DNA from 3 places in the Cytobacillus sp. FSL H8-0458 genome. Region 1 is predicted to be linked to each of the others. Evidence: predicted binding sites of a transcription regulator. Region 1 holds the regulator's gene; each other region holds the start of a gene.
The links. Region 1 encodes LexA, which represses DNA repair genes until DNA is damaged. Its sites were predicted from a motif close to CGAACATATGTTCG; they were not measured.
Positions count from the first base shown of each region.

Region 1 (10,198 bases):
TATGAACAGTTGCTTTGGAAATATTATAGCCAAACCCCCTAAGCGTAGCAGCAATTTCAGCAAACGTTAACTCGTTTTTCCTCAGCCGGACAATTTCCTCTATTGGCACCTCTATTCTTTCCCTGCCGCCATTTGCTCCCTGATTACTTAGGTTTTTCTCGGGCCTGTATCCTTTATCAACAGCGCGCTGCATGCCGCGTCTGATTTTGATGTTATGCAGCTTTCTCTGATACTCCTCTACCATTCCTACGATGCTCAGCACCATCGAATCTGATTCCGAAAGCTCCAGCTTTCCGTTATTCGAGATGCTGTATAACTGGACTTCTTCTTTAAAGATGCAATGGAGAATCGCAATCTTGGCATTCCCCCTCCCCAGCCTGGTTTCATCCTGGATGAGAACAACCTTAATATCCTTTTTTTTAATTAAGTCTAAAAGTTCCAATATACCGTCTCTCTCAAGGTCGTATCCGCTGGCCTGTTCGCGTATGACCTTGACTACTTCAAAGCTATGCTTTTCTGCCAGGTTCAAAAGCTCTTCTTCCTGTCTTGAAAGGGACGTTTCCTGAGTATCCTTTGTTGTACTAACTCTGCAGTAAATTATTGCTTTCATAACTTCTCCTTATTCGTTAAGGTCTGAACTGGCAAGCTCTTTATATGGCTGGTCATGCAGGGCTTTTACTGGAATAACAATTTCATCACCCGGAAAAATCCTTCCAGCTGCTATCCCATTATTTTGTTCTACCCAATTTATAAATTGATCTGTAGACAGAGAATGCTCAGAAGAAAAATTTTCAGCAATCTTCCATAAAGTATCACCTTCTGCAACAGTGACTTTCACAAACTTTTCCGTATCAGGTGTTTCTATGAGCACGAGCAATATAAAAGATGCTGCCAAGCTTAAAACGAAGAGAATAATAGCATAAGAATATGATTTCCACAATTTGTTCAGCAAAATATACCACCTCGAAAGAATATATGTTCGTATTTATCGATTTCATTATAGACCGAACATTTGTTTTGTGTCAACATAAATTCGAACTTATGTTTGTATCATATGGTAATTGATGCTATAATTGAGACAATAAAAAACACATACGAGGTGCGTATAGATGGTGAAATTATCAAAAAGACAGCAAGATATATTAGAGTTTATAAAAGAAGAAGTTAAATTGAGGGGATATCCCCCTTCAGTAAGGGAAATCGGTGAAGCAGTCGGCCTGGCTTCAAGCTCGACCGTTCACGGTCATCTGGCTAGGCTTGAGAGCAAAGGACTGATCCGGAGAGATCCTACTAAACCACGCGCCATTGAGATTCTAGATTTGGACGAGGCTTCTAACATCCCCAAGGTCAGCGCAGTCAATGTTCCGATCGTCGGTAAAGTAACTGCAGGGCAGCCGATAACGGCAATTGAGAATGTTGAAGAATATTTCCCTCTTCCGGAAAGAATGGCACCTGCTGACGAGCATGTATTCATGCTTGAAATCATGGGCGAAAGTATGATTGAAGCAGGAATCCTTGATGGAGACTATGTAATCGTCAAACAGCAGAGCACTGCCAATAATGGGGATATCGTGGTTGCCATGACAGAGGAAGATGAAGCAACTGTCAAGAGATTCTTTAAAGAAAAAGACTTTATCCGTCTGCAGCCGGAAAACTCGACAATGGAACCAATTATCCTCCGCAATGTTTCTATTCTTGGCAAGGTTATAGGCGTATACCGTCATATGCATTAATAGATGGATTAAAAGCAGGCATCTCTGCCTGCTTTTTGTTTTTTCCAATTTTAAGAAGGTTATCAGTTCCTATTACCTGGTACTATCAGTTAAATCCTACAAAAGTAACTGATACCTTTCTTTTAGCATAATGTTACAGTCATGTATGACTAATTTATTGTTCAGAAAATTCGGTATTTTTATGCATATTATTTTATAGCCACTTTCTATATAATGGTAATACACCGAGAATCAACCTAAGGTCGCTTGTCCAAAATCTCGACTTTAGGAGTGTGAAGTAAAGATGTTTTTGAACATTACCTTCGCTTTGTTGATTGGTGGGCTGGTTGGTGTCGTTGGACATATTCGGAAAGAAGGCAAAATGGTTAAACCCAGAAGGACAAAGAAATTCATCTATCTGGGGGTCTTTGAAGAGGTAATTATGGGGGCTTTAGCGGCTGTTTTTTTGGTCGTATCTTCAGATCCTGACTCTGCCTTAAAGGTAGTTCTTCTGGCGGTGATTGCAGGATTTGGAGGAGATGCATTGCTGACATGTCTCGATTTCTTAAAAATAAGACATAAAGAATAGAGAGATGCAGAGATAGAAATTAGTTAAAACCTCGTTCAATTGAAAACGGGGTTTTTGCATTTTTCATAATAAAAAACCCCTGGCTTTATCAGCCAGGGGTTTTTCATATTTTTTTAGTACATGCTCAGGTACTGCTCGCGCTCCCATGGATGCACTTGCGTACGGAACATATCCCACTCGATTTCTTTCGCTTCAATGAAATGTTCGAAAATGTGGTCGCCAAGAGCAGAAACAATTACCTCATCTCTCTTAAGCTCTTCAAGGGCTGCTGCCAATGTAGGAGGCAGATCCTTGATTCCCTCTTCCTCACGCTCTTCTTTTGTCATGACATAAATATTGCGGTCCACTGGAGCAGGAGGAGTCATTTTATTTTTGATTCCGTCCAGGCCTGCTTTTAATAATACGGCCATAGCAAGGTATGGGTTTGCAGCAGGGTCAACGCTCCGCACCTCAACACGTGTACTTACTCCGCGGGAAGCAGGGATACGGATGAGAGGTGAACGGTTTTGAGCAGACCACGCAACATAGCAAGGTGCTTCATAACCAGGAACCAGACGCTTGTATGAGTTAACGATAGGGTTTGTCACAGCTGTAAATGCAGTTGCATGGTTTACGATACCAGCAATAAAGTGGCGGGCGTCATCACTTAATTGAAGATCGCCGGTTTCATTGAAGAATGCATTTTTGCCCTCCTTGAATAGTGAAACATTGCAGTGCATTCCTGATCCGCTGACACCGAATAATGGCTTCGGCATGAAGGTCGCATGCAAGCCGTGCTTGCGGGCAATCGTTTTAACCACTAGCTTGAATGTCTGAATTTGGTCACAAGCTGTTAAAGCATCCGCATACTTGAAGTCGATTTCATGCTGGCCAGGTGCAACCTCATGGTGGGAAGCTTCAATTTCAAAGCCCATTTCTTCAAGCTCAAGTACGATATCACGGCGGCAGTTTTCGCCAAGATCAGTTGGAGCAAGATCGAAGTATCCGCCATTGTCGTTCAGCTCCAGAGTCGGCTCTCCTGCATGATCAAGCTTAAATAAGAAAAATTCCGGTTCAGGTCCTAAGTTAAAATCAGTGTATCCAAGATCTTCCATTTCTTTAAGGATGCGTTTAAGGTTGCTGCGCGGATCGCCAAGGAATGGAGTTCCATCCGGATTATAGATATCACAAATCAGACGTGCCACTTTGCCTTTTTCCGCAGTCCAAGGAAATACTACCCAAGTATCAAGGTCTGGATATAGATTCATGTCTGACTCTTCAATGCGCACGAAACCTTCGATTGAAGATCCATCAAACATCATTTTGTTATCAAGCGCTTTTTCAAGCTGACTGATTGGAATTTCCACATTCTTAATTGTCCCAAGGATATCCGTAAACTGTAAACGGACAAATTTCACATTTTCCTCTTCTGCAATACGTTTAATATCTTCTTTAGTAAACTTTGCCACTGGTAGTTCCTCCCTTAAATTTACATGAGTAATTTATTTTTTGCTCTGTTAATGCGCGCTCGGAAATCCAAGACATTATCAACGAGCTTAAAAACGGCTTTGTTAATGAAAAAAGCGGTGGATGTTGCCCTGCCGGGATGAAGAGCGATTAAAACGCCCTGCCTGCACAATTTCTTTGCGTAGAAGTTTCCGGATTTCTTCATCCGATAGATCGCGTCTCGCTTTTTCAGCTTGTTTATTCATGGTTTCAGTTAGCGCTTGCTGTTCTTTAACGAAAAATAGCTGCTTGATCCCGGCCATATTCACGCCTTGATCAATTAAATCTTTGATTTCCAGAAGGACATCGATGTCATTTAAGGAAAAAAGCCTTCTATTTCCGTCAGTTCTAGCTGGAGAAATCAATTGGTGTTCTTCATAGTAGCGAATCTGCCTGGCAGTAAGGTCAGTCAGCTGCATAACAGTACCAATTGGGAAAAGCGGCATGGAACGGCGAATTTCGCTTCCAGTCAACTATTTCTCCCCCTTTTCAATTACTTCTTGAATTTATTATATGTAATGTCAGATAATCTGTCAACAATATGTTAGTTTTTATAACATGATTTTTTCAAAAAATTTTTTCCTTTCATATTTTCATATAATTCTCAGTAAAGCAAAAGAGAGGGACAACTAACTATGTAGCTGTCCCTCTTATATTCACCTAATTTATTTGGACTAAACCCTTTTCCAGCAATTGGTTCAATGCGATGCATACAGCCATTTTCACATGCGAATAGGTAAGGCCGCCCTGGACATAAGCAACGTATGGAGGTCTTATCGGTCCGTCTGCAGTCAGCTCAATGCTTGCACCCTGGATAAAAGTACCAGCTGCCATAATGACATCATCTTCATACCCCGGCATATAAGCAGGGTAGGCTGTTACGTGGGAATTAACAGGTGATGCAAATTGAATCGCCTGGCAAAACCCCACCATTTTCTCTTTATCATCAAATTGAACAGATTGAATTAAATCAGTTCTATTACTGTCCCACTTTGGGTTGGAGTTCATTCCGAGCCGCTCAAGCAGTGCTGCTGTAAAAACAGCCCCTTTCAGCGCCTGGCCGACAACGTGTGGAGCAAGGAAAAAACCCTGATACATTTCCTGAAGGCTGTACAGGGAAGCACCCGCTTCTGCACCAATTCCCGGTGAAGTCATTCGGTAGGAGCAGGCTTCCACCCATTCCTTCTTCCCGACAATATAACCGCCTGTCTTGGCAATCCCGCCGCCAGGGTTCTTGATGAGCGACCCGGCCATCAAGTCTGCCCCAACATGGCAAGGCTCCCTGTCCTCTACAAACTCCCCATAACAATTATCAACAAAAACAATCACATCCGGTTTAATTTCTTTTACAAACTGAATCATTTCTTCTATTAGTTCAATTGTGAAAGATGGTCTTGTTGCGTATCCTTTAGAACGCTGAATGCCAATCATTTTCGTGTTCGGCCTGATGGCTTTTTCAATCGCAGGGTAATTGATGCTTCCATCTTCATTCAGCGGGATGCTATTGTATCCAATGCCGAACTCTTTCAGCGAGCCGTTGCCAGATCCCCGGATTCCAACGATTTCTTCCAGTGTGTCATAGGGCTTGCCTGTTATGTACAGCAATTCATCACCCGGCCGCAATATGCCAAAGAGTGCAATGGAAATGGCATGGGTGCCTGAAATAATCTGAGGACGCACCAATCCGGCTTCCCCGCCGAATACTTCTGCATATATTTCCTCCAATGTATCCCTGCCGATATCATCGTATCCGTAACCGGTTGATGGAATGAAATGAGAGTCGCTGACTTTGAAATTTTGAAAACTCTTTAATACACGGAATTGGTTCTCATCAATCCGCTCATCAATGTTCTTTAATACTTCTGAAATTTGCTGCTCCACTTCTTTTACAATCGGCTGCAGCTTTTCTCCTTGCGATAACTGTTGAAACATGATGTTCTCCTAACTATACTGTATATTTCGTTAAAGGTCCTGAGATCTGATGGTCTTCGAGGTAATAGCCCTTGCAGACATAGAGTTCTTTGTCTTCATTAAATGACAATTCCCTCAGGATGGTTTCATTCTTGAGCTGTGACAGCAGTTTCCCTTCTGTCGACGGCACCTCAACATGATAATGCTTCATCATCCCCAGGATCATCTGCTCGATTTTCCGTTTCAGCTCATTGCGGTCATCTTCTTCAAAGGCACTGATTTGAATCGTTTCTGTCCTGGCGGTCGGGACAAAATCAGGATGCCTTAGATCTCTTTTATTATATACCGTCAGCTGTGGTATTTTATCATTTTCCAAATCTTCTATTAGTTTATTGACTGTCTGCTCATGCTGGTAATAATCTGGATTCGACATATCGACTACATGAAGAAGGAGATCTGCTTCCTTTACTTCTTCCAGGGTGGAACGGAATGCCGCAATCAGCGTAGTCGGCAAATCCTGGATAAATCCGACTGTATCTGTTACAAGTGTAATGAATCCGCTTGGCAAAATCAGCTTGCGGGTCATTGGGTCAAGTGTGGCGAACAGCTGGTTCTCTTCATAAGAATCTGCTTCAGACAGCCTGTTAAAAATCGTGGACTTCCCTGCGTTTGTATAGCCGACAAGCGCAATTTGGAATGCTTTGTTTTTCTTCCTCCGTTCACGATATCTGTCCCGGTGCTGTACAATGACGGAAAGCTGGGCCTTAATATCATCAATACGGCGGCGAATATGCCGGCGGTCTGATTCAAGCTTGGTCTCACCCGGCCCCCTTGTGCCGATTCCCCCTCCAAGTCTTGAAAGCTGGACACCCTGGCCTGACAGGCGCGGCAGCAAATACTGCAATTGAGCCAATTCAACCTGCAGTTTCCCTTCTTTAGAGCGTGCTCTTTGAGCGAAGATATCTAATATCAGCTGTGTGCGGTCAATGATTCGCGCATCCAATTCTGCAGATAGGTTTCGAACCTGGCTTGGTGAAAGCTCATCGTTAAAAATGATAATATCTGATTCCATTTCTTCCTGAAGAGCAGCCAGTTCCTCCACTTTTCCTTTTCCTATATATGTAGACGGATGAACCCGGTCCCTTTTTTGTGTCACCGAAGCTAAAACTTTCCCGTTGGCAGTTTCCGTTAAGGATTCCAATTCTTCCATTGAATATTCAAACCGCTGATCATCTTCTTCAGTATGGCAGCCGACAAGAATGACTTTTTCATAATCTGGCTTTTGTTCCAACCAGCATCCCTCTTTCATAGTCTTATTTTAATTGATCATAACAAAAAACCTGGTCAAATACTAATCTCACCGCTAATCATAGGCTTTTGCACCAATACATAAAAAAAGGTTGTATTTCTATTTTTCCGTGTTAAAATCATATTGTTTGGAAAGAATTTACGTTTGTTCTTAAATTGGACAAAAATAGATATAGAGATTTGCATCATGAGGAGAAATGGCATATGACATGGGAAGTTTTAAGTATGATTGGCACTATTGCCTTCGCTGTCAGCGGTGCAATTGTTGCCATGGAAGAAGAATATGATATTTTAGGTGTATATATCCTCGGGATTGTTACTGCTTTTGGCGGCGGGGCCATCCGAAACCTGCTAATAGGCGTTCCAGTCTCTGCCCTCTGGGAACAGGGGTTATTTTTTCAGATTGCCCTTTTATCCATCACAGCAGTAATGCTGTTCCCGAACAACCTGCTCAAACACTGGCAAAAGTGGGGCAATTTCACTGACGCAATCGGATTATCCGCATTTGCCATCCAAGGAGCATTGTACGCAACTGAAATGAATCATCCTTTAAGCGCTGTAATTGTGGCAGCAGTATTGACAGGAAGCGGCGGTGGAATAGTCCGCGACCTTCTTGCAAGAAGAAAACCGCTTGTATTACGATCTGAAATTTATGCTGTCTGGGCTATCCTTTGCGGCTTCGCAGTCGGACTCGGAATCGCCTCAGCACCGTTTGAACTTTATGCTTTGTTTATCATCATTACCGCTTTGAGGGTTTTATCTTACACATATAATTGGAAGCTTCCCGTTAAGAGTCTGGGGACAAGCAAAAGCATCGGCTAGCCGATGCTTTTTTAATATTTATAGGGTTGTTAAAAACATTGATATCGCAGGGAAATAAGTAATAATAAATAAATCAAAAACCATTACTGCAATAAAAGGAATTACAGCCTTGATTAATTTATCGTAGGAAACATCGGCAATTCCCTTCACAATAAACAAATCCAATCCAACTGGAGGAGTAATTAAACCGATTGATAAGTTTACAACCATAATTAATCCGAAGAAGACCGGGTCAATTCCTGCTCCTAGAGCTATCGGTAGAAGCAATGGCGTAAGGATTGTAATCGCTGCAGATGCATTCAGGAAGCACCCTGCAATAAAGAAGATAATATTGAAGATAAATAGTATCAGATATTTATTTTCTGTTGCGTTCATTACAAGCTGTGCAAGCTGCTGTGGAATTTGTTCAGCCGTTAATAACCATCCGAATAAATTTGCCCCAGCTATAATAAAGACAACCATGGCAGACATTTTTCCTGCGTTAATAAACGCTTCCGGTATATCCTTCCAATCCATATCTTTATAAACAAACTTATTAATGATGAAAGCATATGCAGCTGCTACTGCACCAGCTTCAGTAGGAGTAAAGATCCCTCCCCTTATGCCGAAAATAATGATTAGCGGCAAGAGCAAAGCCAGTATCCCTTCATATAAAGTTTTCCGGAATGTTGTGAATTCGAATGTTCTTTTTTCCTCAGAATAATTGTTTTTCCTGGTTAACCAGTAATTTAACATCATTAAAGACAACCCTATTAATATCCCGGGAATGATGCCTGCTGTGAACAGGTCCCCTATGGAAACTCCCGCAGTTACACCATATACAATCATCGGAATGGACGGAGGTATTACTACAGCGATTGTACCCGCACTTGCAACAGTGGCAGCTGCAAATCCTTTATCATATCCCTTTGACTCCATCATAGGTATCATCATTTTACCTACAGCTGCTGTATCTGCAGCTCCTGAACCGGATATACCTGCAAAAAACATACTTGTTAAGGTTGAAACCTGGGCAAGACCTGCCCTTACCCAGCCCACAGCGGCAAAAGCAAATGCCGCTATTCTTTTGCCCATGCTCCCTGACATCATAAATTCCCCTGTAAGCATGAAGAATGGAATTGCCAGCAGCGGAAAAGAATCAACTGATGTTATCAAACGCTGTGGAACCACTTCAAGAGGAATGTAATATATGCTTGATATAAATCCGGAAATGGAAGCTATAATTAAAGAAATTGCAATTGGCACACCCAGAATCATTAATAAAAACAATACAGCCAATACAATTATTGCTACTGTCATCAATTTCCCTCCCTTTCAACTAACCCATATTTGTATTTTGGGGTTCTGCTTGAACAACTACTCTTTCATCTCTTTTTGCAGTGCGCAGTTCCAAAATATTGACCGATGAGTGAACAAAACAAACAATTGAACTGACCAGGACTGCTCCGTAAATAAAAGTCATATTCAGTCCAAGCGAAGGAGAAATCTGCTGAACAGAAAACTTCAATATTTTTGATCCATAAACAATGAGAAACAGAAATAATGCACTGTTAATACATTCGACCAGCAGCATTACTATACTTTTCCATTTTTCAGATAAATAATGATGGAGAATTTCTACTTGGGCATGCCCTTTGCTTTTATATACGATTCCGATTCCTAAAAAAACGATCCAAACAAACATGTACCTGATAAGTTCTTCAATCCAGGTTAAGTTAAAAATACTGAAGTCTACAAAAGGGAGTATACTTTTTGCAATCGCACTTTGGAGAATGTATCTTGAAAATACCTGATACACTGTGGAGATAAAGGCAATGACAAAAAACAAGATAACAATATTTCTGGATAACTTATCCGCTTTGTCACTCAATTTTGCGAAAAATTCACTCATTTCCAACACCTCCGTCCTTTATTTTAAGCTTTCTATCTTATCAAACAGATCTTTTCCTATCGTTTCTTCATATTCATCATAAACTGGCTTTACTGCTTCTCTAAACGAGTCTAAATCCGGATTCTCTTCAATTTCTATCTCCGTTTTTTTAAGGTCCTCCAGCAGTTTACTCTCATCCTCCGATGCTATTTTGCGTTCATAATCAACTGCTTCTTCAGAAGCTTCAGATACTGCCTTTTGCAGTTCTTCAGGCAATGTGTCATATGTTGTTTTACTCATAAGAAAAACTGCAGCATCATAGTTGTGGGCAGTTAATGTCAAATAGCTCTGCACCTCTTGAAATTTATTTAAGTAGATTTGCGCAAGCGGATTTTCCTGGCCGTCGACCACTTTCTGTTCCAGAGCAGTATATAGTTCACCGAAAGGGACAGGAACTGGTGTTGAACCAAGGGCTTTGATGAATGAGATGTATGGAGGTGA
Region 1 is NZ_JBBOBR010000001.1:2,340,030-2,350,227, forward strand. Features, by position in the region: gene NYE23_RS11365 (YneB family resolvase-like protein) at 1-610, opposite strand, end outside; gene yneA (cell division suppressor protein YneA) at 620-952, opposite strand; gene lexA (transcriptional repressor LexA) at 1,110-1,733, shown strand; gene NYE23_RS11380 (DUF4257 domain-containing protein) at 2,017-2,301, shown strand; gene glnA (type I glutamate--ammonia ligase) at 2,415-3,749, opposite strand; gene NYE23_RS11390 (MerR family transcriptional regulator) at 3,852-4,259, opposite strand; gene NYE23_RS11395 (methionine gamma-lyase family protein) at 4,447-5,718, opposite strand; gene hflX (GTPase HflX) at 5,732-6,988, opposite strand; gene NYE23_RS11405 (trimeric intracellular cation channel family protein) at 7,210-7,827, shown strand; gene NYE23_RS11410 (TRAP transporter large permease) at 7,846-9,126, opposite strand; gene NYE23_RS11415 (TRAP transporter small permease) at 9,146-9,718, opposite strand; gene NYE23_RS11420 (TRAP transporter substrate-binding protein) at 9,737-10,198, opposite strand, start outside.

Region 2 (10,198 bases), 330 kb from region 1:
GCCGTTTAAAGTGACCATGCTTGATGGGACCCGAAGCAATTTTGAAGTTACGCTTCCCGGAAAAATCGGTAAACAGCTATTCTTATGCGGCCATATGGATACGGTTTCACCAGGAACAGGAGAATGGGTACACTCCCCTTTTTCAGGGGAAATCGCAAATGGCCGGATTTATGGCAGAGGAGCTTCTGATATGAAAAGCGGCCTTGCAGCAATGTTCCTGGCATTGGAGGAGCTGTATCTCACCAATACTGATCTACCTGCAGACGTTACCTTTCTGGCAACAGCCGGGGAAGAAGTTGACAGCTGCGGTGCCAGGGTTTTTTTAAAAGAAAATGATAGCCGAAAAATCGATGCACTTGTCATTGCCGAACCGACAAATGAAAAAATTGTGATTGGCCATAAGGGAGCCCTTTGGCTTGAAATCACAGCTTATGGAAAAACCTCTCACGGGTCGATGCCGGAACAGGGAATCAATGCAGTAGATCATATAATGAAAATAATCCGTGTATTGAATGAGATGAAAATTGAATGGAAGACAGAAAAGAAGCCCCTCGGACAAAGCAGCCTGGCTGTTACCATGATTGAAGGCGGAGTGCAGACCAATGTGATTCCTGATAAATGCACTATCAGAGCAGATATTAGAACAGTTCCCCCTCAATCCCATTCCCATTTCATAAACAAGCTAAAATCCAAACTGGATGTTCTATTGGATCAGGGAGAAATTTATAAATACAGGGTTGAAACCCTTCTTGACCGTCCATCTATCTTAACTGATCCTGCTCGGGACATTATTCAAATTGCGCAGATGGTAAAGGGCGAATCGGAAGCGGACCATTACGGGGTGTCCTACTATACAGACGGTGCCGTACTTAATCCAAGGAGTGAAATTCCTACCCTGATTTATGGTCCGGGTGATGAAAAGCTCGCGCATCAGCCAAATGAGTGGGTTAGTCTGGCGGCATTTCAGCGCTCCATTCAATTTTACAAACAGCTTATAATGTCATATGGAAAGCTGGAGCCGGCAGAAGGCAGTCCAATGCGAGGGAGAGGAAGAAATTGAGCAGTATCCTGATAAAAAACGCTGAAATTATTACAATGAATGCCTCTGAAGAAATCATTTTCGGAGATTTATTTATTGTAGATGACCGCATTGCCGAAATTGGACAGAATTTAACACATAAAGCGGATAAAGTAATCGATGCCACCGGAAAGACGGTCATTCCAGGCTTTATTCAGACACATATCCATCTGTGCCAGACATTATTCCGCGGGCAGGCTGATGATTTGGAGCTTCTTGATTGGCTGAAGCAGAAGATCTGGCCGCTTGAGGCATCACATGATGAAGAGTCCATCTATTACTCTGCGATGCTCGGAATTGGCGAATTGCTCCAGAGCGGAACAACAACTGTAGTGGACATGGAAACCGTTAATCATACCGAATATGCCTTTCAGGCCATTGCCGAGAGCGGCATACGGGCACTTGCCGGAAAGGTTATGATGGATAAAGGGGATGAGGTCCCTGTTCCGTTAAGAGAAAATACCTCCAAATCCATCCAGCAAAGCGTGGATCTCCTTGAAAGATGGCATAACCGTGATAACGGACGCATACAATATGCCTTCTGTCCCCGATTTGTCGTTTCCTGCACAGAGGAATTGCTGACAAATGTCAGGGATCTCTCTGCACAATACAACGTAAGGGTCCATACTCATGCATCCGAAAATGCCAGTGAAATTCTCCTTGTTGAAAGGGAACTTGGCATGCGGAATGTAGTCTATCTGGACAGCATTGGGCTTGCAAATGAAAGGCTGATACTGGCCCATTGCGTTTGGCTTAATGAAGAAGAAAAAAGAATCATCAAAGAGCGGGGCGTAAAGGTCAGCCATTGTCCGGGATCCAATCTAAAGCTGGCATCTGGTGTGGCAGAGATTCCATCATTATTGGATCAGCAGGCTTTTGTCAGTTTGGGGGCTGATGGGGCTCCCTGCAATAACAATCTGGATATGTTCAATGAAATGAGATTGGCTGCCATCATTCAGAAGCCTGTGCACGGACCAACAGCAATGAATGCGAGAACCGTCTTCAGAATGGCGACGATCGGCGGAGCGAAGGCAGTCGGAATGGAACAGGAAATCGGAAGTCTGGAGCCCGGAAAGAAAGCAGACCTTGCTATCCTTAATCTGAATGATTTTCACGTATATCCGTCATTTGATATCGATACTATCTCGAGAATAGTCTATTCAGCCACACGTGCAGATGTAGAATCTACCATCGTCAACGGTAAAATTGTGATGGAAAATCGGAAGCTGAACACAGTCGATAAAGAAATGGTTTTAAAAGAAGCGAACTACAGTATAAAAAGGCTGCTCAAAAGATTAGAGACAGCAGTTTATTAATCTTCTATTTCGGCTGAAAGCAAATCAGCCGGTTTTTTTATGGTAAAATACGGTAAAGGGGTGTGATGTTGTGAAATCCGAAATTTTAGATCATGCAAATCTCATGCAGGCATCTGAGTTTATTGCAGAAATGAACGCTTTGCCAGAGTGTCATATAGGGTATTTGGGGACCAGTCAAAACGATATTTATCAAAGTCTGGAAGAAATGAATCGTGATGCCGAATCAGCTGCGTTTATTGTCCGGGAGGGTGATGCTCTTGCTGGTTTTCTGGGTGCAGATGCCGATCTTAATAAAGGGACAGCGGAGTTATGGGGACCTTTTGTACAGGAAAATGAGTTTATGCGACTACTATGGGAAAAAGCACTCCATTATTTTGAAGGAAAGCTGCATACATACTTTTTATTTGCTGATGCATCCAACCGTACTGCTGCCGAGTTTGCATCAGAAAACGGATTCATGCTGCAATCGGCTCATACATACATGGAACTGAAAGATAATTCAAGCAATAGTTTAAGAAAGGTCAGTTTATTGCCGATTCACTTTCATAGTGAATTTATTCATTTGCACGATGCCTTATTTCCTCAAACATATTTTTCAGGAAAAGAGATTATCGAAAGAATGAATGATGATCATAAAGTCTATACATGTCTTGATGCTGATGGATTAAATGGCTATTTATATGCAGAATACAATCGTGAAGAAAAAGAAGGAAGCATTGAATTCTTTGGTGTGGATCCCAATAAGCGCAAGAAGGGGATTGGTCGGAATTTGCTTGAAATGGCGATTCATGATCTTTTTGCGAATAGTGGAGCCAAAAGCATTAAGCTATGTGCAGGAACAGCAAACGGGAAAGCGCTGTCTATTTATAAAAAAGCAGGGTTTAAAGTTGAGAGATCATTGAATTTTTATAAGCTCGATATTCGGGAATAAGAGCAATAAGTTAGTGTGCTCTTATGTTTTTAGGTAATATATAAGTAACCAGATAAAATAGGAGGGTACAAAATGGCTATTGAAAACCCAAGCAGGGACGAAATCGGTGTGCTTCTAAAGAAGGCAAAGCGGATTGCTGTTGTAGGATTAAGCGGAAATCCTGAACGTACATCCTACATGGTATCAGAGGCGATGCAAAAAGCTGGATATGAAATCATTCCGGTTAATCCGTCTGTTGATGAAGTACTTGGTGTAAAGGCAGTGCCGAGTCTTAAAGACATCAAGGGGCATGTGGATATCGTTAATGTATTCAGGCGATCTGAATTTCTTCCGGAAATCGCGCGGGAATTTGCTGAAATAGATGCTGATATCTTCTGGGCTCAGCTTGGAGTGGCGAACCAGGAAGCATATGATTTTCTAAAAGAAAAAGGGTACATTGTCATCATGGACCGCTGCATTAAAGTTGAACATGCTCTGACGAAGTAAACTAAAGCATGAGGTCTCTATAAGATCTCATGTTTTTTATTTTTTATAGAATCCCTGTAAATAAAGGGTTCGTGTAACGGAAATAATCATGATAAATCTCTTAAATCTCAAGATCTTATTTGCCAAAACCAAATAAATAGATAAAATAAAGCATAGACCATCCTAATTTATATGGTAAAATATAAATACAGAACACCTGTTCGAACATTGTTTTTTCACAAAGAAAATTGGCTGTACAGCCGAATTCTTATATGGTGTTCCAATGCCGCGATTTTCGGCGGCAAGTGTTTTTGCAGGAAATGAAAGGGGTATGTTCGTGGCAAGAAATCAGGAAGCTTTTGACTACAATGATGATGCCATACAGGTACTCGAAGGGCTTGAAGCGGTTAGAAAACGCCCTGGGATGTACATTGGAAGTACGGATGCAAGGGGTTTGCACCATCTTGTATATGAGATTGTCGATAATGCTGTCGATGAAGCACTGGCAGGTTACGGGGATCATATCATTGTCAGAATACATAAAGATAATTCAATTAGTGTACAAGATAAAGGACGCGGAATGCCTACAGGTATGCATAGAATGGGCAAGCCGACTCCGGAAGTCATATTAACTGTCCTTCATGCAGGGGGAAAGTTTGGCCAGGGAGGCTATAAGACGAGCGGCGGGCTTCATGGTGTTGGTGCATCTGTCGTCAACGCCCTTTCCGAATGGCTTGTGGTTAAAATTAAACGTGACGGCTTTGTATATGAACAGCGTTTCGAGCTGGGCGGCAAGCCGGTGACTACACTGGAAAAGACCGGAAAGACAAATCAATCAGGGACTACCATTCATTTTAAGCCGGATCCGTCGATTTTTTCGACAACCACATATAATTACGAAACGCTTTGCGAGCGTCTTCGTGAATCTGCTTTCCTTTTAAAAGGAATGAAAATAGAAATTATAGATGAGCGTAATGATTTTCATGACGTTTTTCACTATGAAAACGGCATAGAAGCATTTGTAGGATATTTAAATGAAGAAAAGGATGTTCTGCACCCTGTCGTAAGCTTTGAAGGCGAAAGCAATGGGATTGAAGTGGATTTTGCTTTTCAATTCAATGATGGTTACTCGGAAAATGTCCTTTCATTCGTCAACAACGTCCGCACAAAGGACGGCGGTACGCATGAGGCTGGGAGCAAAACTGCGATGACTAGGGCTTTTAACGAATATGCCCGCAAAGTGAATCTTCTGAAGGAAAAGGATAAAAACCTGGATGGAGCGGATCTGCGTGAAGGATTCACGGCGATCATCTCTGTTCGTGTTCCTGAAGAGCTTCTGCAGTTTGAGGGCCAGACGAAAGGCAAACTGGGGACCAGTGAAGCACGATCTGCTGTTGATTCAGTTGTTTCTGAGCATTTGTCTTATTTCCTTGAAGAAAACCCGGAGACAAGCTCTCTGTTAATTAAAAAGGCGATAAAAGCTTTCCAGGCAAGAGAAGCGGCCCGCAAAGCACGTGAGGAAGCAAGAAGCGGGAAAAAGCGGAAAAAATCGGAAGCAATGCTTTCCGGAAAACTGACTCCTGCACAATCGCGGAACCCTCAAAGAAATGAATTATATCTCGTTGAGGGTGATTCTGCCGGGGGGTCTGCCAAGCAGGGAAGGGACAGGCGTTTTCAGGCTGTACTTCCGCTTAGAGGTAAAGTAATCAATACAGAAAAAGCAAAGCTTGCGGATATTTTTAAAAATGAAGAAATCAATACCATTATCCATGCAGTTGGGGCAGGCGTTGGCGCGGATTTTAATCTGGAAGATGTCAACTATGATAAGGTGATCATCATGACAGATGCCGACACTGATGGGGCGCATATCCAGGTGCTCCTGCTCACGTTCTTTTACAGGTATATGAAACCGCTGCTTGAAGCGGGAAAGGTATTCATTGCGCTGCCTCCTTTATATAAAGTCAGCAGGGGGTCAGGCAAAAAAGAAGTGATTGAGTATGCATGGAGTGATGATGATCTTCAGGATACCATTAAAAAAGTGGGTAAAGGCTATATGCTTCAGCGCTACAAAGGGCTTGGGGAGATGAACGCCGACCAGCTATGGGAGACAACTATGGACCCGGAGTCGCGCACATTGATCCGCGTTAAAATTGATGATGCAGCCAGAGCTGAACGCCGTGTGACCACCTTGATGGGCGATAAGGTTGAACCCCGCCGCAAATGGATTGAATCGAATGTGGCATTCGGCCTTGAAGAAGATGGAAGCATACTTGAAAATGAAAATATTTCAGTACTAGAGGAGGAGGGTGTTGACTCATGAGTTCTGCTGAAAAATTCCGGGACCTTCCTCTTGAAGACGTATTAGGCGACCGCTTTGGGCGTTATAGTAAATATATTATTCAGGATCGTGCCCTTCCTGATGCACGTGATGGGCTAAAGCCCGTTCAAAGACGGATTCTTTATGCCATGCACGTAGAAGGAAACACACATGAAAAGGGCTTCAGAAAGTCCGCTAAAACAGTCGGGAATGTAATCGGCAATTATCATCCGCATGGCGATACTTCAGTTTATGACGCGATGGTGCGGATGAGCCAGGATTGGAAGGTCCGTAACCTTCTTGTGGAAATGCATGGCAATAATGGGAGCATCGATGGAGATCCCCCAGCAGCCATGCGTTATACAGAAGCCCGTTTATCTCCCCTTTCTTCCGAATTGCTGAGAGATATTGAGAAAAGAACGGTTGAATTTATCCCGAACTTTGATGACACGTCCAATGAGCCAACCGTTTTGCCGGCAGTTTATCCGAATTTGCTTGTCAACGGCTCGACAGGCATTTCTGCGGGATATGCAACTGATATTCCGCCCCATCATCTGAATGAGATAATTGATGGTGTTATTTTACGGATGGATAAGCCTGATTGTTCCATAGATGATCTGATGGAGCATATTAAGGGCCCGGACTTCCCTACTGGTGGCATTATCCAGGGAGTCGATGGAATAAAAAAAGCTTATGAAACAGGAAGAGGCAAAATCATTGTCCGCGGTAAGGCTGAATTTGAGGATTTGCGCGGAGGAAAAAAACAGATCGTCATCACTGAGATTCCATATGAAGTGAATAAAGCAAATCTGGTTAAGAAGATTGATGAATTCCGCCTTGACCGGAAAGTGGAAGGCATTGCCGAAGTCCGTGATGAAACAGACCGGACCGGGCTCCGTATTGTGATCGAGTTAAAAAAGGATGCAGATCCTGAAGGGGTCCTTCATTACCTGTACAAAAACAGTGATTTGCAGATCCCATATAACTTCAATATGGTAGCCATCCACAATCGCCACCCGAAATTAATGGGGTTAAGAGAGCTGCTGGATGCTTATATAGGCCATCGTAAAGAAGTTGTTACACGCAGATCCCAGTATGAGCTGCAAAAGGCCGAGGCGCGCCAGCATATCGTTGAAGGCCTGATGAAAGCTCTGTCAATACTTGATGAAGTGATTGCAGCGATCCGCGCTTCTAAAGATAAACGGGATGCGAAAGATAATCTGATTGCAAAGTTTGAGTTCACTGAACCTCAGGCAGAAGCAATCGTTTCCCTGCAGCTATACCGATTAACCAATACAGATATAACCGCCCTAAGAGCAGAGGCTGAGGAGCTTTCTAAGCTCATCGGCGAGCTTAAAGCTATTCTCGAAAGCGAGAAGAAGCTGCTCTCTGTTATAAAAAAAGAGCTAAGGGATGTTAAAAAGCGCTTTGCTGATGAACGCCGTACCAGAATTGAAGCGGAAATCGAGGAAATCAAGATCAATCTTGAAGTTCTGGTAGCAAGTGAAGATGTTATTGTAACGGTAACGAAGGAAGGCTATGTCAAGCGAACCAGCCAGAGATCGTTTGCCGCTTCTAACGGACAGGATTTCGGCATGAAGGATTCAGACAGAATTATTGCCCAGCTTGATATGAATACAACCGATGTTCTCCTTGTATTTACGAATAAAGGAAACTATCTGTACTGCCCTGTTCATCAGCTGCCGGATATCCGCTGGAAAGACCTTGGTCAGCATATTGCCAATATCATTCCGATTGACCGGAATGAATCGATTGTCCGGGCAATTCCTGTAAAAGATTTTGAGACGGAAGAATATCTTCTCTTTATGACGAAGAACGGCATGGTAAAGAAAACCGAACTGAAATCATATAAGGCACAGCGATATTCTAAACCGCTGGTTGCTGTCAATGTAAAGGGCGATGATGAAGTTCTTGACGTTTATTTAACTGATGGCACGAAGGAAATTTTCCTTGCGACCCACCAGGGATATGGCCTTTGGTTCCATGAGGAAGAGGTCAGCATTGTAGGGGCAAGAGCTGCCGGCGTTAAAGGCATCAATCTCAAAGACGGCGACTTTGTTACAGGCGCTCAGCTTATAGAGGACCCAAAAGAACAGGCTGTTGTGATTGTTACACAGCGGGGCTCCATTAAAAAAGTGAAGCTGACTGAATTTGAACGCACCTCCCGTGCCAAGCGCGGTGTAGTGATGCTTCGTGAATTGAAATCAAACCCTCATCGCATTGTTGGGTGTGTAATTGTCCGCAGTAAAGATGACTTATACATTGAAACAGAAAAAGGCCATATAGAAGCAGTTAATGCTTCGGCAATCCGTTTTAATGACCGCTATTCAAATGGATCGTTTATCATTGACGATTCCGAAAGTGGAAAAGCAAAATGCATATGGAAGGCTGAAGCAGAAAATGCCGGCAATGCAACTGAATAGAATTAACCCCTGTTATACAGGGGTTTTTTTGTCTGCTGAATTAATAATTTCCTGTGTGTATATCATCTTTTTAAATTAAAACTGAATCCAAAATAGTTTGAATAATGTTATTCTTATGAAAGTTTATTTGTATAAAAATTAATACTAGTTTAAATGAAATCGATTAGAAATATTTAATTGGCTTATGAAGAAATACAATTTAATCAGCTTAATAGCAAGGTTTTTATCGAATATTCTCTCCTGCGAATGAATATTCGACTTGTCTATTAAAAATTCTTTTGATAGATTATAAGGAGTGTGTTGTTTTTGCAAGATAATAAAAATGTTTAGGGGGAATAGCATGGCTTTATTGGAAACAATCGTAGGCTTTCTAAATGATCTTTTATGGACGTACATTTTGATTGCCGCATTAATTATTCTTGGTTTATTTTTCAGCTTTAAAAGCAGGTTTGTCCAATTAAGATTTTTTGGTGAAATGTTCAGAATATTGGGCGATAAAGCAATGGTTTCTGCTGAAGGCAAAAGAGGGATATCATCTTTTCAGGCTTTCACTATTAGTGCAGCTTCCCGTGTTGGTACAGGTAATATTGCCGGTGTAGCAACTGCGATTGCTGCAGGGGGACCTGGCGCTGTCTTCTGGATGTGGCTTATCGCATTTATTGGGGGAGCTTCAAGCTTTATTGAAAGTACTCTTGCTCAGATTTACAAAGTTAAAGATAAAGATGGTTTCCGCGGAGGACCTGCCTACTATATGGAAAAAGGACTTAATAAGCGCTGGATGGGGATCATTTTTGCAATCATTATTACATTCTGTTTCGGATTGGTTTTTAACTCTGTCCAATCGAACACCATCTCTTTAGCGTTTAATGAAGCGTTTGGCACAAGTCGTTTAACAATCGGAATTGTATTGGCGGTATTAACGGCGGCTATCATTTTCGGCGGTGTTAAAAGGATTGCGTATGTCTCTCAAGTTGTTGTGCCGATTATGGCGGTTATATACTTAGCTGTCGCTATCATCATTGTCATCATGAACATTACTGAAATTCCTAATCTGGTTGGCAGCATAGTCAAGGGTGCATTTGGAATTGATCAGGCCGCTGGCGGAGCCATGGGTGCAGCTGTGATGATGGGTATTAAAAGGGGTCTATTCTCAAATGAAGCAGGTATGGGTAGTGTACCAAATGCAGCGGCAACAGCAGCCGTTTCCCATCCTGTAAAACAAGGACTGATCCAAACCCTTGGGGTATTTGTGGATACAATCTTAATCTGTTCTGCTACTGCGTTTATTATCCTGCTATCAGGCGATTATGCGAATTCAGATCTTACAGGCATAGAATTGACTCAGGCAGCCCTTAGCACACATGTTGGATCATGGGCACCTATTTTTATTGCAGTTGCTATTTTCTTATTTGCTTTTACTTCGGTTATCGGTAATTATTATTACGGAGAAACCAATATTGAATTTATTAAAGAGAGCCGCACTGCGCTGTTTACTTATCGCATAGCTGTAATCGGAATGGTTATCTTCGGATCTGTAGTTGATTTAGCCATCGTTTGGAGCCTTGCTGACTTATTCATGGGCTTAATGGCGATCATTAACTTTATAGCGATTATATTGCTTGCTAAAGTTGCCTATGCCGCTTTGAA
Region 2 is NZ_JBBOBR010000001.1:2,005,317-2,015,514, reverse strand. Features, by position in the region: gene NYE23_RS09825 (M20 family metallopeptidase) at 1-1,060, shown strand, start outside; gene NYE23_RS09820 (5'-deoxyadenosine deaminase) at 1,057-2,394, shown strand; gene NYE23_RS09815 (GNAT family N-acetyltransferase) at 2,465-3,325, shown strand; gene NYE23_RS09810 (CoA-binding protein) at 3,398-3,811, shown strand; gene parE (DNA topoisomerase IV subunit B) at 4,128-6,110, shown strand; gene parC (DNA topoisomerase IV subunit A) at 6,107-8,551, shown strand; gene NYE23_RS09795 (alanine/glycine:cation symporter family protein) at 8,892-10,198, shown strand, end outside.
Region 2: a site for LexA is predicted at 4,001-4,014, ahead of parE (DNA topoisomerase IV subunit B). Genes of this name have one in related genera too.

Region 3 (10,198 bases), 1.8 Mb from region 1:
GCTTTGCCGCAGCTGGGTTTCTAAGCTCTCCGTAAGCTTCGCTTCTTCATTCCTTGCCGCTGTAATAACAGAAAGAAGGGGGCCTTCAGTCATCGTATCGCTATCTTCAAGGCGGTCCAGGCTTTTTAGTCCCAGAACGGCATCAATTAGTACTGCAATCCATACCAGGAGGCTTGCGCTTAATAGAATAATGAGCATTTGCAGGTTTCTCATCCTTTTTTCATAGTTTGCAATAAGACGGCGTTTTATAGGGGATGCCGTCAGCTAAATTTTGACGGTGCTGCTGAAGTTTTGGCCAAGCCGCCTCGATTGGGCTGTCGCTTCCTTGATGCATTCAATGAAAGCTTCCTGCACTCCGTTCGCTTCAAGCACTTTTACGCCTGCTTCAGTGGTGCCGCCAGGGCTTGTTACTTCTTTCCTAAGCTGCTGAGGGTCCTTGGCTGATCGGGCCAGCATTTCGGCTGCCCCGATGAGTGTCTGGATGATGAATTCTTTCGCCATACCCTTTTCGAGCCCGATTTCTTCCGCGCTTTTTTCCATAGCTTCCGCAAGATAGTATATATATGCCGGTCCGCTGCCTGACAGGCCTGTTACAGCATCCAGCTGACTTTCCTCAACAAATGCTGATTTTCCCACTGTATCAAAAATGCCTCTTACTGCTTTCATCTGTTCTCTGTTCACTCTTTCATTAGCCGATAAGGCGCTTGCTGATTTTCCGACTGCTGCTGATGTATTTGGCATGGCTCTTACGACTGGCAGCTTTTTTCCTGCCAAAAATTCAATGCTTTCGATCGAAACGCCGGCGAGAACGGAAATGATCAGCATGTCTTCCTGTAAATAAGGCTTTATGAGATTGATGGCTTCCTGAGCATCTTTTGGCTTCATCGCTAAAATAACAGCGTCAGCCCCGCTTAACAGTTCACTGAGATTATAAGTGGCCTGAACGCCATAGGCTTTTTGCAAGGATTGCAGCTTTTTCCTGCTGCATCGGTTTGTCACCCAAATTTTGCTGCCGGTAATGAGCCGGCTTTCGACGATTCCTGATATTAACGCTTCTGCCATTGATCCTGCTCCTACAATAGCTAATTTTTTCATTTGGTTATTCCTCCTTATTGTTTGCTCTATTTACCGGCTGTTAAAAATAAAAAAGCCTTTCCATCCAGTAAAGGACGAAAAGACTTTGCTTCCGCGGTACCACCTTCATTGCCTTTTCTTTCTTCGTGCAGCATGCCTGCCGCAGCCGCTGTGTTTTTGAAAAGGCATCTCGATCCCGATAACGCCGGGGGTGCGTTTAGGTTTTCCTAACAGCTCATAAGGCAGGTTCAATGGTCAAGTGGACGGTGAAGCCTTTCAGCCGCTCGAGCTTCACTCTCTTTCGCCGTTTTCCATTTACTAATCTTATTCATCGCCATGTTTCTGCTGTACAGAAGTACAGCTTTGATTTATGAAAATCAAATTTTAATTGTGATTATGCAAGAAGACACACTTATTTGTCAAGCGGTATTTTTCAAAAGATTATTAATATTGCATAAAAGTTATGTGAAAATAATGACAATTACTAAAAAGAACGGTACACTTATTTTTATATATGTAAATTTCTAAATTATGTTATTGAATTCCGTTAATATGTGTGTATGGCAAATGCTGATATTTAAGGGAATAACAGAACAGTTTTACTTAAAGGAAGCATGTCTGCGGAAGTATATAGAAAAACAGCTTTATTTTATTTAAATATAGTGATTTTGGGAGGATTGTAACATGGCAAAATGGAAGGATGGAATTGCAAAGCTTATTATCCCGACACCTTTTCCTGTCGGCGACGTTAATGTATATGCAGTAAAAGGGGAAAAGCTGACTCTTGTCGATGCAGGCCCTAAAACGGATGAAGCTTGGGAAGCTTTAAAATCCCAGCTTAAAGAGCTGAATTTAACTCCGGGTGATTTTGAACAGGTTGTTCTCACACATCATCATCCCGATCATGCCGGGCTGCTTGACTTTTTTCCGGACAATCTTGATGTGTTCGGGCACCCGGTTAACCAAAGGTGGCTGTCCCGTACTGACGAATTTCTAAAATTTCATGATGAATTTTACATAAAACTGTTTAATGAATTTGGAATCCCTGAAAGGTATGCTTCCTTTATTAACAAAATGAAAAAAACTTTGCGCTATGCCTGCAATCGTACCCTGACAGGAGAGCTGAAGGAAGGCAGCCAGCCTGAAGGGCTTAACGATTGGGCGGTAATGGAGACCCCCGGGCATGCACAGAGCCATATAGGTTTGTTCAGAGAGAAAGATGGTGTATTCCTTGGAGGAGACCATTTGCTTGCACACATTTCACCTAATCCTATCCTGGAGCCGCCGCTTTCCGGCAATGCGGAAAGGCCGAAGCCGCAGCTTCAGTATAACGAGTCTCTGAAAAAGCTGCGCCAGCTGCCGATATCCCTTTTTTACTCCGGACATGGAGAGGATATTACAAATGTGAATGAGTTAATAAACGAAAGGCTTGGCCGCCAGCATGAGCGGGCGATGAAAGTAAAGGCATGGCTTGAGTCCGAATCGCTTACTGTTTTTGAGGTATGCCGCCGCCTTTTTCCGAAGGTTTATGAGAAGGAGCTTTCCCTGACCATTTCCGAAACAGTCGCACAGCTTGACTATTTGCATTCAATAGGAGAGATTTATATAAATAAAGAGGAGGAAGCATTCTTGTATTCCGCATCAAAAGAGGTGGTTTGATTGTCAGACAGATTAAAAAATAAAAATGTGATTATCACCGGTGCATCAGGCGGAATCGGGGCGCAAATGGCCGTCCTTTGTGCCGAGAGGGGAGCAAATCTTGTCCTTCTTGCCCGCCGCCTTGACAAATTGCAGGAGCTGCAGGCAGACTTGCGGAAGCGTTATTCAGTTGATGTTCATGTGCAGAAGCTTGATGTTTCGGACACTGACGAAGTTTCGGCTGTTTTTTCAGAGATCATTGCCCGGTTTGGTCACATAGACGTTCTTGTGAATAACGCGGGTTTCGGTGTTTTCAGGGAGGCGCATGAAGCAAAAGTTGAAGAAATAAAGGGAATGTTTGATGTAAACGTTGTTGGCTTAATGGCCTGCACGAGCATGGTGCTGCCAGTGATGAGGAAACAGAGGAGCGGCCATATTATTAATATCGCTTCACAGGCCGGCAAAATGGCCACACCGAAATCGAGTGTCTATTCCGCCACCAAACATGCGGTTCTTGGCTATACAAACAGCCTTCGGATGGAGCTTACTGACAGCAATGTGTTTGTGACGGCAGTTAACCCCGGACCGATTGAAACCAATTTCTTTACTATTGCAGATGAAAAGGGCACATACGTGAAAAATGTAAGCAAATATATGCTTAAGCCCGAATACGTGGCCCTCAAGGTAGTCAATGCCATGCTACGGCCTGTCAGGGAAATCAACCTTCCGCGGTGGATGAATGCGGGGAGCATTATCTATGCCCTTTTTCCAGGACTGTTCGAAAAAATTGGAAAACGCGCATTCAATCAAAAATAAGAAGCTCAGAAGCTGCAGCCAAATGCCTGCAGCTTCTTTTGTTTTTGGCTGGTGAGGCGTCTGTCCCGGGGAGAAAGAACCACTTTTAAGAAAAACCGCGTAAAATTTCCATTGAAACCGAACGCATATTCGCTTAATATAATGGGTATACATATACAGAACAGATGTTCTTGCGATATATATTTTTTCTCAGAGGGGCTATGCAGCATAGAAGCTGATAAGCAGCGCCTTACGCTTTTTTTTGAAGGAGGATGTCGAAGTCATGGTTGATTACAGCTCAATGCCGAACAATCAAATTTTGTGTGTTGATATGAAGAGCTTTTATGCAAGCTGTTCTGCTGTCATGCTTGGTCTGGATCCTCTTGACTGCTATCTTGTAATTGCCGGGAATGTGGAACGGAAGGGGAGCGTTGTTCTGGCGGCCTCTCCACGAATGAAAAAAGAGTTTGGAATAAAGACAGGGTCCCGTCTTTTTGAGGTCCCCAATGATTCGCGCATTCGAGTTGAGGAGCCGAAAATGGCGACTTATTTAAGAATCTCCACTGAAATCACCAGAGTGTTTAACCGATATGTCCCCAAGGAAGCCATCCATACGTACAGTGTCGATGAAAGCTTTATAAAAGTAGACGGCGCAGTGCATCTCTGGGGTGATGCCCAGACGATTGCCTGGAAAATAAAAGATGATATTGAACGGGAATTTCAGCTTCCCTGTGCCATAGGAATAGGGCCTAATTTGCTAATGTCAAAGCTGTGCCTGGACCTTGAGGCGAAAAAAAAGGGAGTTGCACAATGGACGTATGGAGATGTAAAAACAAAGTTGTGGAATATATCGCCGTTACGGGAAATGTGGGGCATCGGCCGCCGTGTTGAAAAGACATTGAATGGAATGGGGATTTTTACAGTCGGCCAGCTTGCCCGCTATGATCTGGCTAAGCTCGAGAAGAAGTTTGGGATTATGGGCAATCAGCTCTATCACCATGCATGGGGTATTGATTTGTCGGAAATAGGCGCGCCGATTATGGCAGGGCAGATCAGCTTCGGCAAAAGCCAGATTTTACTGAGGGATTACAAAGAGGAAAAGGAAATTAAGCATGTGGTCCTTGAGATGTGTGAAGAAGTGGCAAGAAGGGCCCGCAGCCACCGCAAAGCCGGCAGAACCATCAGCTTTGGTCTTGGCTACAGCCAGGATGAATTCGGAGGGGGGTTTTACCGCTCCAGGACAGTTGATCAGCCAACCAATATTACGATGGATCTTTATCGGGTCTGCCTCGAGCTTTTTGACGAGAATTATGAGGGGAAAACAGTACGGCAGATTTCCATTTCCCTCGGCAATATTACGGATGACTGCGAAATGCAGCTGAGTCTGTTCGACTCGGATGGCTGGAAAAAAAGGGAGCTCGGCTATACTGTCGACCGGATCCGCTCCAAGTTTGGAGGAGGAGCTCTTCTGAGAGCCGTCTCTTATACAGGCGCAGGAACCGCCAAACACCGTGCGACATTGGTTGGCGGCCATAAAATGTAAAAGGAGGGTCAGCTTATGATTCGCGATCGGGGCAGAATTAAATGGACTTCCATGATGCTGCCGGAACATGTAAAGCTCTTAAGAGACTGGGCAAAGGAAGACACATACGAGCAAAAGCGGGAATTGGATGAGCAGAAGCTTGAATATATGAATGAAATTCTTTCGGAAGCAATGGAATTTCAAAAAAACGTTACACTTACACATTACAGGGGCAGAAATTATGAACTGGTTATCGGGAGCATTCATTATTGGGATGACTTTGGCCAAAAGCTTCATGTTGTTGATCGGTTTGGGGAAATTCACCGTATTTCCATTAACGATATAGCGGATGCGCGGTTCACGGAAGAGTAGTGCTGTCTGAAATGGATGAATTTAAAACGGGTATTTTTGGACGAGGGAAGCACCTTAACAGCAGGGAGGTGTATGAAATATGCCTAGAGGAAAAGAACTGGAACAGCTGCCAATGTCCAATATCGCACCAGGGGCCGGGGAAGACAGTACGGACAGGGACCGGGAACGGCTTCAAGGGATTATACAGAATGAAAGAGCAACACCCGCAAGAATAAAAAATGAAAAAAAACGGGGATGACTGTCCCCGTTTCCACCCTTATTGCTTGTCATCGGAAGCTTTCTCCGCGCGGACACAGGATTGGAAAGTTCCTTTATGAGTGCCATCACAAAATGGGATTTTCAAGGATCTTCCGCAGCGGCAAAGGGAGAAGGTTTTTTTTGTTTCGAATTTATTGCCATCCATATCAATTAACTCTACATCACCTGTTACACGCAGCGATCCATTATCCATTACTTTAATCTGCGCCTTGGACATATCCAATCATCCTTTCTAAAAATCTTTATTAGGCGGCTCAATAGCAGCTGTCTCTTTCAGAAGCAAGTTATGCCTATCTGTGTTAAAATCAGCATATGCAAAGGGAGGTAGTTTTACAACATGGAAATAACATTAACTGAGTTGGCGGCAGAAAAATTATCGGGACGGATTGCCGGCAAAGATGGATTCATAAAGCTAAAGTATGATATAGACGGCTGCGGCTGTGTGGTAAGCGGAGTCGCGGCACTCTGGCTTGTTGAAGAGCTGGATGAAGATGACAGGGAAATCAAAACAAACACCGGCAGCGTATATGTGGAAAAATCCAAGGAAGTATTTTTGGATGAAAGATTAACGATAGACTTTTCAGAGAAGGCAAATTGCTATCAGTTAAAAAGCCCGAATCAGTATTTAAACCCAAGAATGAGCTTTATTGATAAAACAAAATAATAATGAAGTAGCAGACGGCCGCTGAGGGAAGGCGGTCTTTTTAATAGGCTGAGATAGGTAAAAATACCCTTCCAAAATTCTGGAAAATAAGGTTTTAATATATTAGTAAAAGGTTAGATAACAGGATGTTTGTCATTATGGGTGAAGAGAGTGCTGATTGGGGGAGATTTGAATGAAGTGGAAGTTATTTTTTCTGGCGGCAGCTTTCCTGATTTTGTCGGGGTGCAGTACAGCAACAATGGGCCAGGCGATTGATGATGGAATTCCATTCAATGTAAAAGAAGTCTTACATAAAGAAAAGGTAAAAGATGGAGTCATACTGCTGTATTTAACGCAGCAGAATGATGGGCAAAATGAGGTCGAGGCCATGGCAGCTGCCTATTTGAAAGGCAGTGACAAAAAGGGCTGGAAAAATGAGGGCCATAACCATTGGGAGCATTATGAGAATGAACATATGACCGTTTATTCAGATACCTTCTATGATTACGATAAGGAAGGTAATCTGGAAAACAGATTACCAATAATTTTTGGTGAAATTCAAAGCAGAGATATTAAAAAAGTAGAGGTAGCCGGCAAGGCAGAGAAATTCGAAGAAGCGGCTATTATCAAAAAAGAAAACAAACGCTATTATTTTAAAATGGGAGATTTTCATACTGCAAGAGGGCTGTCGGCAGATGGAAAGGAAATCATAAAGAAAAAGAAAAATTAGAAAATCTTATATGAAGCAGCTGGCTTACACTGAAGCCAGCTGCTTCTATTGTGATAAAGTATCTTTGCTGCTGACATACTGCTCCAAAAACTCGTCAATGACTTTTTCATAATCCTCTCTGTTTTCGTTAAAGGATTGGGCATGGATCCCATTGGCAGCAAGGTAAAGTTTTTTAGGGCCTTGTTTCTTTTCATACAAAGCTTCGGACATGGTCGGCAAAATAAAATCATCTTTTTCACTGTGGATAAACAGGATGGGCTTCTTTATATTGTCTATAACGGAAATAGGCGAAACGTCTGCAATGGAGTATTTCTCCCGCATCCGCAGGAATAGATCAGCAACAGGCAAAAAGAGTTTAGCGGGCAGCTTCATCTCGGTTTTTAAACGGTAAGCCAGCTGCTCCTTAAAATCAGAAAAAGGGCAATCGGCAATGTAAAAGTCGGCACCGTCTTCAAGCATTCCCGCATAAAGGAGCATGGTGGCAGCCCCCATGCTTTCACCATGAATGCCGATCTGGATATCGGGGCCTTTTTCCGCTTTAAGCCAATCAACAATTGCTTTTAGATCAAACTTTTCATAATGACCGTAACTTGTCGTCTTTCCCCCGGATTCTCCGTGGCGGCGATGATCATAGATTACAGCGTTAAACCCCCTTTCCAGAAAGAGGTTCATATATTTAATCGAGTTCATTTTATTTTCCGTAACACCGTGTGAAATAATGATATAGCGGCTGTTTTTATGGGGTTCAGCAGCCACGGCTTTTAAGTTATAGCCAAATGGGGAAGGAATAAGCACTTCTCTTTTCGGGAGGCTTTCATACTTGATCAGATCAAGTCTGCCGGACTCCTTCTCCCTTTCTAAAATAAAGTCATCTTCCTTCTTTTTCATAAACATAAGCCTATTTGTAAAATAGACGCCGAGTGATGAAAGAAAGAGAACGATGGAAAATAAATAACGAAAAAACCTTCTCAAACCCATCCCTCCATCTTTTTTCTTTATCGCAGTCAATCACGGGAAATCCCCACTGATTGAAGTTTTACTTTATTTTACCATTCTGGATAAAATTAAAACAGAGATGTGAGCCGGGACAAACTGAAATTTTATGAAGGGCTCGCGGCACAAAAAAAGCCGCTCCTGCGGCGGCTTATTGCTGTGCGTTTTGTCTTTTAGTTGGATGAATCGCCTTTTCCAATTCCTCGGCAGCAATCGTCTGGCTGACTGTATCGGAATTCGGCTTCCCCTTCTGGCTGGATCCTTTATCGCGTTTGTGGCTCATCGGATTATCCCCCTTTTAATGGCTGCAGCTGAACCTGAATTCGACAGATGCTTTCATCTAATAAGATGCGATAAAAAAGGGGGCATTATTCATCGAAAGCTGTAATACTATTGGACAGTTTGAGCATTCAGCCTGAAATAGGTGCTTTCAATCGGCCTGGAAAGATGAGGCTGAACAATTTTTACAGCTTCCATTAATTGATCCAGGTTAACATTGGTTTCAATTCCCATGCGCTCAAGCATATAAACAACATCTTCTGTTGCAGCGTTGCCTGCAGCGCCAGGGGCAAATGGGCATCCGCCAAGTCCGCCGGCGGATGTGTCAAATCGGTCGACACCTGCCTGCATGGCTGCAAAAATATTTGTGAGGGCCATTTTTCTTGTGTCATGGAAGTGAGCAGTCAGCAGAGTATTTGGAAACTCTTCTTTTAAACGGGAAAAAAGCATGTATGATTCATGGGGAGCAGCCATTCCGATCGTATCTGCCACGCTTAATTCATCAGCCCCTGCCTCTGTAAATTGGCGGCATAGTCCAACTGTATCTTCAGGATCGATGGCTCCTTCATACGGACAATAAAATGCCGTTGAGATGCAGGCACGGACAAAGTAACCTTTCTCCTTCAGTTCTCCGATAATCGGCTTTAGTTCATCCATACTTTCCTGAGTAGTTTTATTGATGTTTTTCTTGTTAAATGTATTGCTTACACCAACGAAAACGGCAACAGCCCGGCAATCAGTCATATATACTCTGTCAATGCCTTTGCGGTTCGGGGCAAGCACGATATCCCTTGTATTTGCATCAAGACAATCTGCCGTAATTTCAGCTGCATCCCCCATCTGCGGAACCCATTTAGGAGACACAAATGAAGTAAGCTCCAATTCTGTTAATCCTGCATTTTTTAAACTTTTAATAAAGTCTTTCTTAACTTCAGTCGGTACAAACGACTTTTCGTTTTGCAGTCCATCCCGCGGGCCCACTTCAATAATTGTTACTTTATCTGGAAATGCAAGCGTCATGTTTTCCTCTCCCGTTTCATAATTTAATTTTTGGTAAGCGTTTTCTCGATATCCTTAAATTTATTGTATTAGGAAAGTATTTTCGATTGCAAGAATAATAGAAATTTTGACAAAATAAAAGGAATTTTGATATCCCTGCACGAATATAAGCAAAGAGATGTTTTGAAAGGATGAGAGAGATGGCACAAACCGAAGTTGTAATAGTCAGCGCTGTCCGGACAGCAATCGGCAGTTTCAATGGAAGTCTAAAAGATGTATCAGCACCAGAGCTTGGGGCGATTGCAATAAAAGGCGCTCTTGAAAAAGCTGGTGTAACACCGGATCAAATAGATGAAGTAATCCTGGGAAATGTCCTGCAGGCAGGCCTGGGCCAAAACACAGCAAGGCAGGCAGCTCTTAAAGCGGGTCTTCCTGAAAGCGTTTCCGCAATGACGATTAATAAAGTTTGCGGTTCAGGGCTGAAGGCGGTCCATTTAGCAGCACAGGCCATTTTGGCCGGCGATGCCGAAGCAGTGATTGCAGGCGGCATGGAGAATATGAGCCAGGCGCCTTACATACTGAAAAATGCAAGAAATGGCTTTAAAATGGGTGACCAAAAACTTATAGATTCGATGATTTCAGACGGTCTCTGGTGTGCTTTTAATGATTACCATATGGGAGTTACGGCTGAAAATCTTTGCTCGAAATATGAGCTGAGCAGGGAAGAACAGGACAAATTTGCCGCAGACAGCCAGGAAAAGGCGGCAAAGGCAATCGAAGAAGGAAAATTCAAAGATGAAATCGTTCCGGTTGAAATTCCTCAGCGAAAAGGGGATCCGATTGTTTTTGATACAGACGAGTATCCGAAAAAAGGGACAACTGCTGAAAAGCTCGC
Region 3 is NZ_JBBOBR010000001.1:500,894-511,091, forward strand. Features, by position in the region: gene NYE23_RS02445 (glycosyltransferase) at 1-198, opposite strand, end outside; gene proC (pyrroline-5-carboxylate reductase) at 265-1,095, opposite strand; gene NYE23_RS02455 (MBL fold metallo-hydrolase) at 1,759-2,733, shown strand; gene NYE23_RS02460 (SDR family NAD(P)-dependent oxidoreductase) at 2,734-3,528, shown strand; gene NYE23_RS02465 (Y-family DNA polymerase) at 3,791-5,050, shown strand; gene NYE23_RS02470 (YolD-like family protein) at 5,066-5,401, shown strand; gene NYE23_RS02475 (hypothetical protein) at 5,481-5,639, shown strand; gene NYE23_RS02480 (CDGSH iron-sulfur domain-containing protein) at 5,658-5,876, opposite strand; gene NYE23_RS02485 (iron-sulfur cluster biosynthesis family protein) at 5,997-6,323, shown strand; gene NYE23_RS02490 (hypothetical protein) at 6,496-7,032, shown strand; gene NYE23_RS02495 (alpha/beta hydrolase) at 7,078-8,004, opposite strand; gene NYE23_RS02500 (hypothetical protein) at 8,177-8,308, opposite strand; gene NYE23_RS02505 (hydroxymethylglutaryl-CoA lyase) at 8,416-9,324, opposite strand; gene NYE23_RS02510 (acetyl-CoA C-acetyltransferase) at 9,504-10,198, shown strand, end outside.
Region 3: a site for LexA is predicted at 3,647-3,660, ahead of NYE23_RS02465 (Y-family DNA polymerase). Genes of this name have one in related genera too.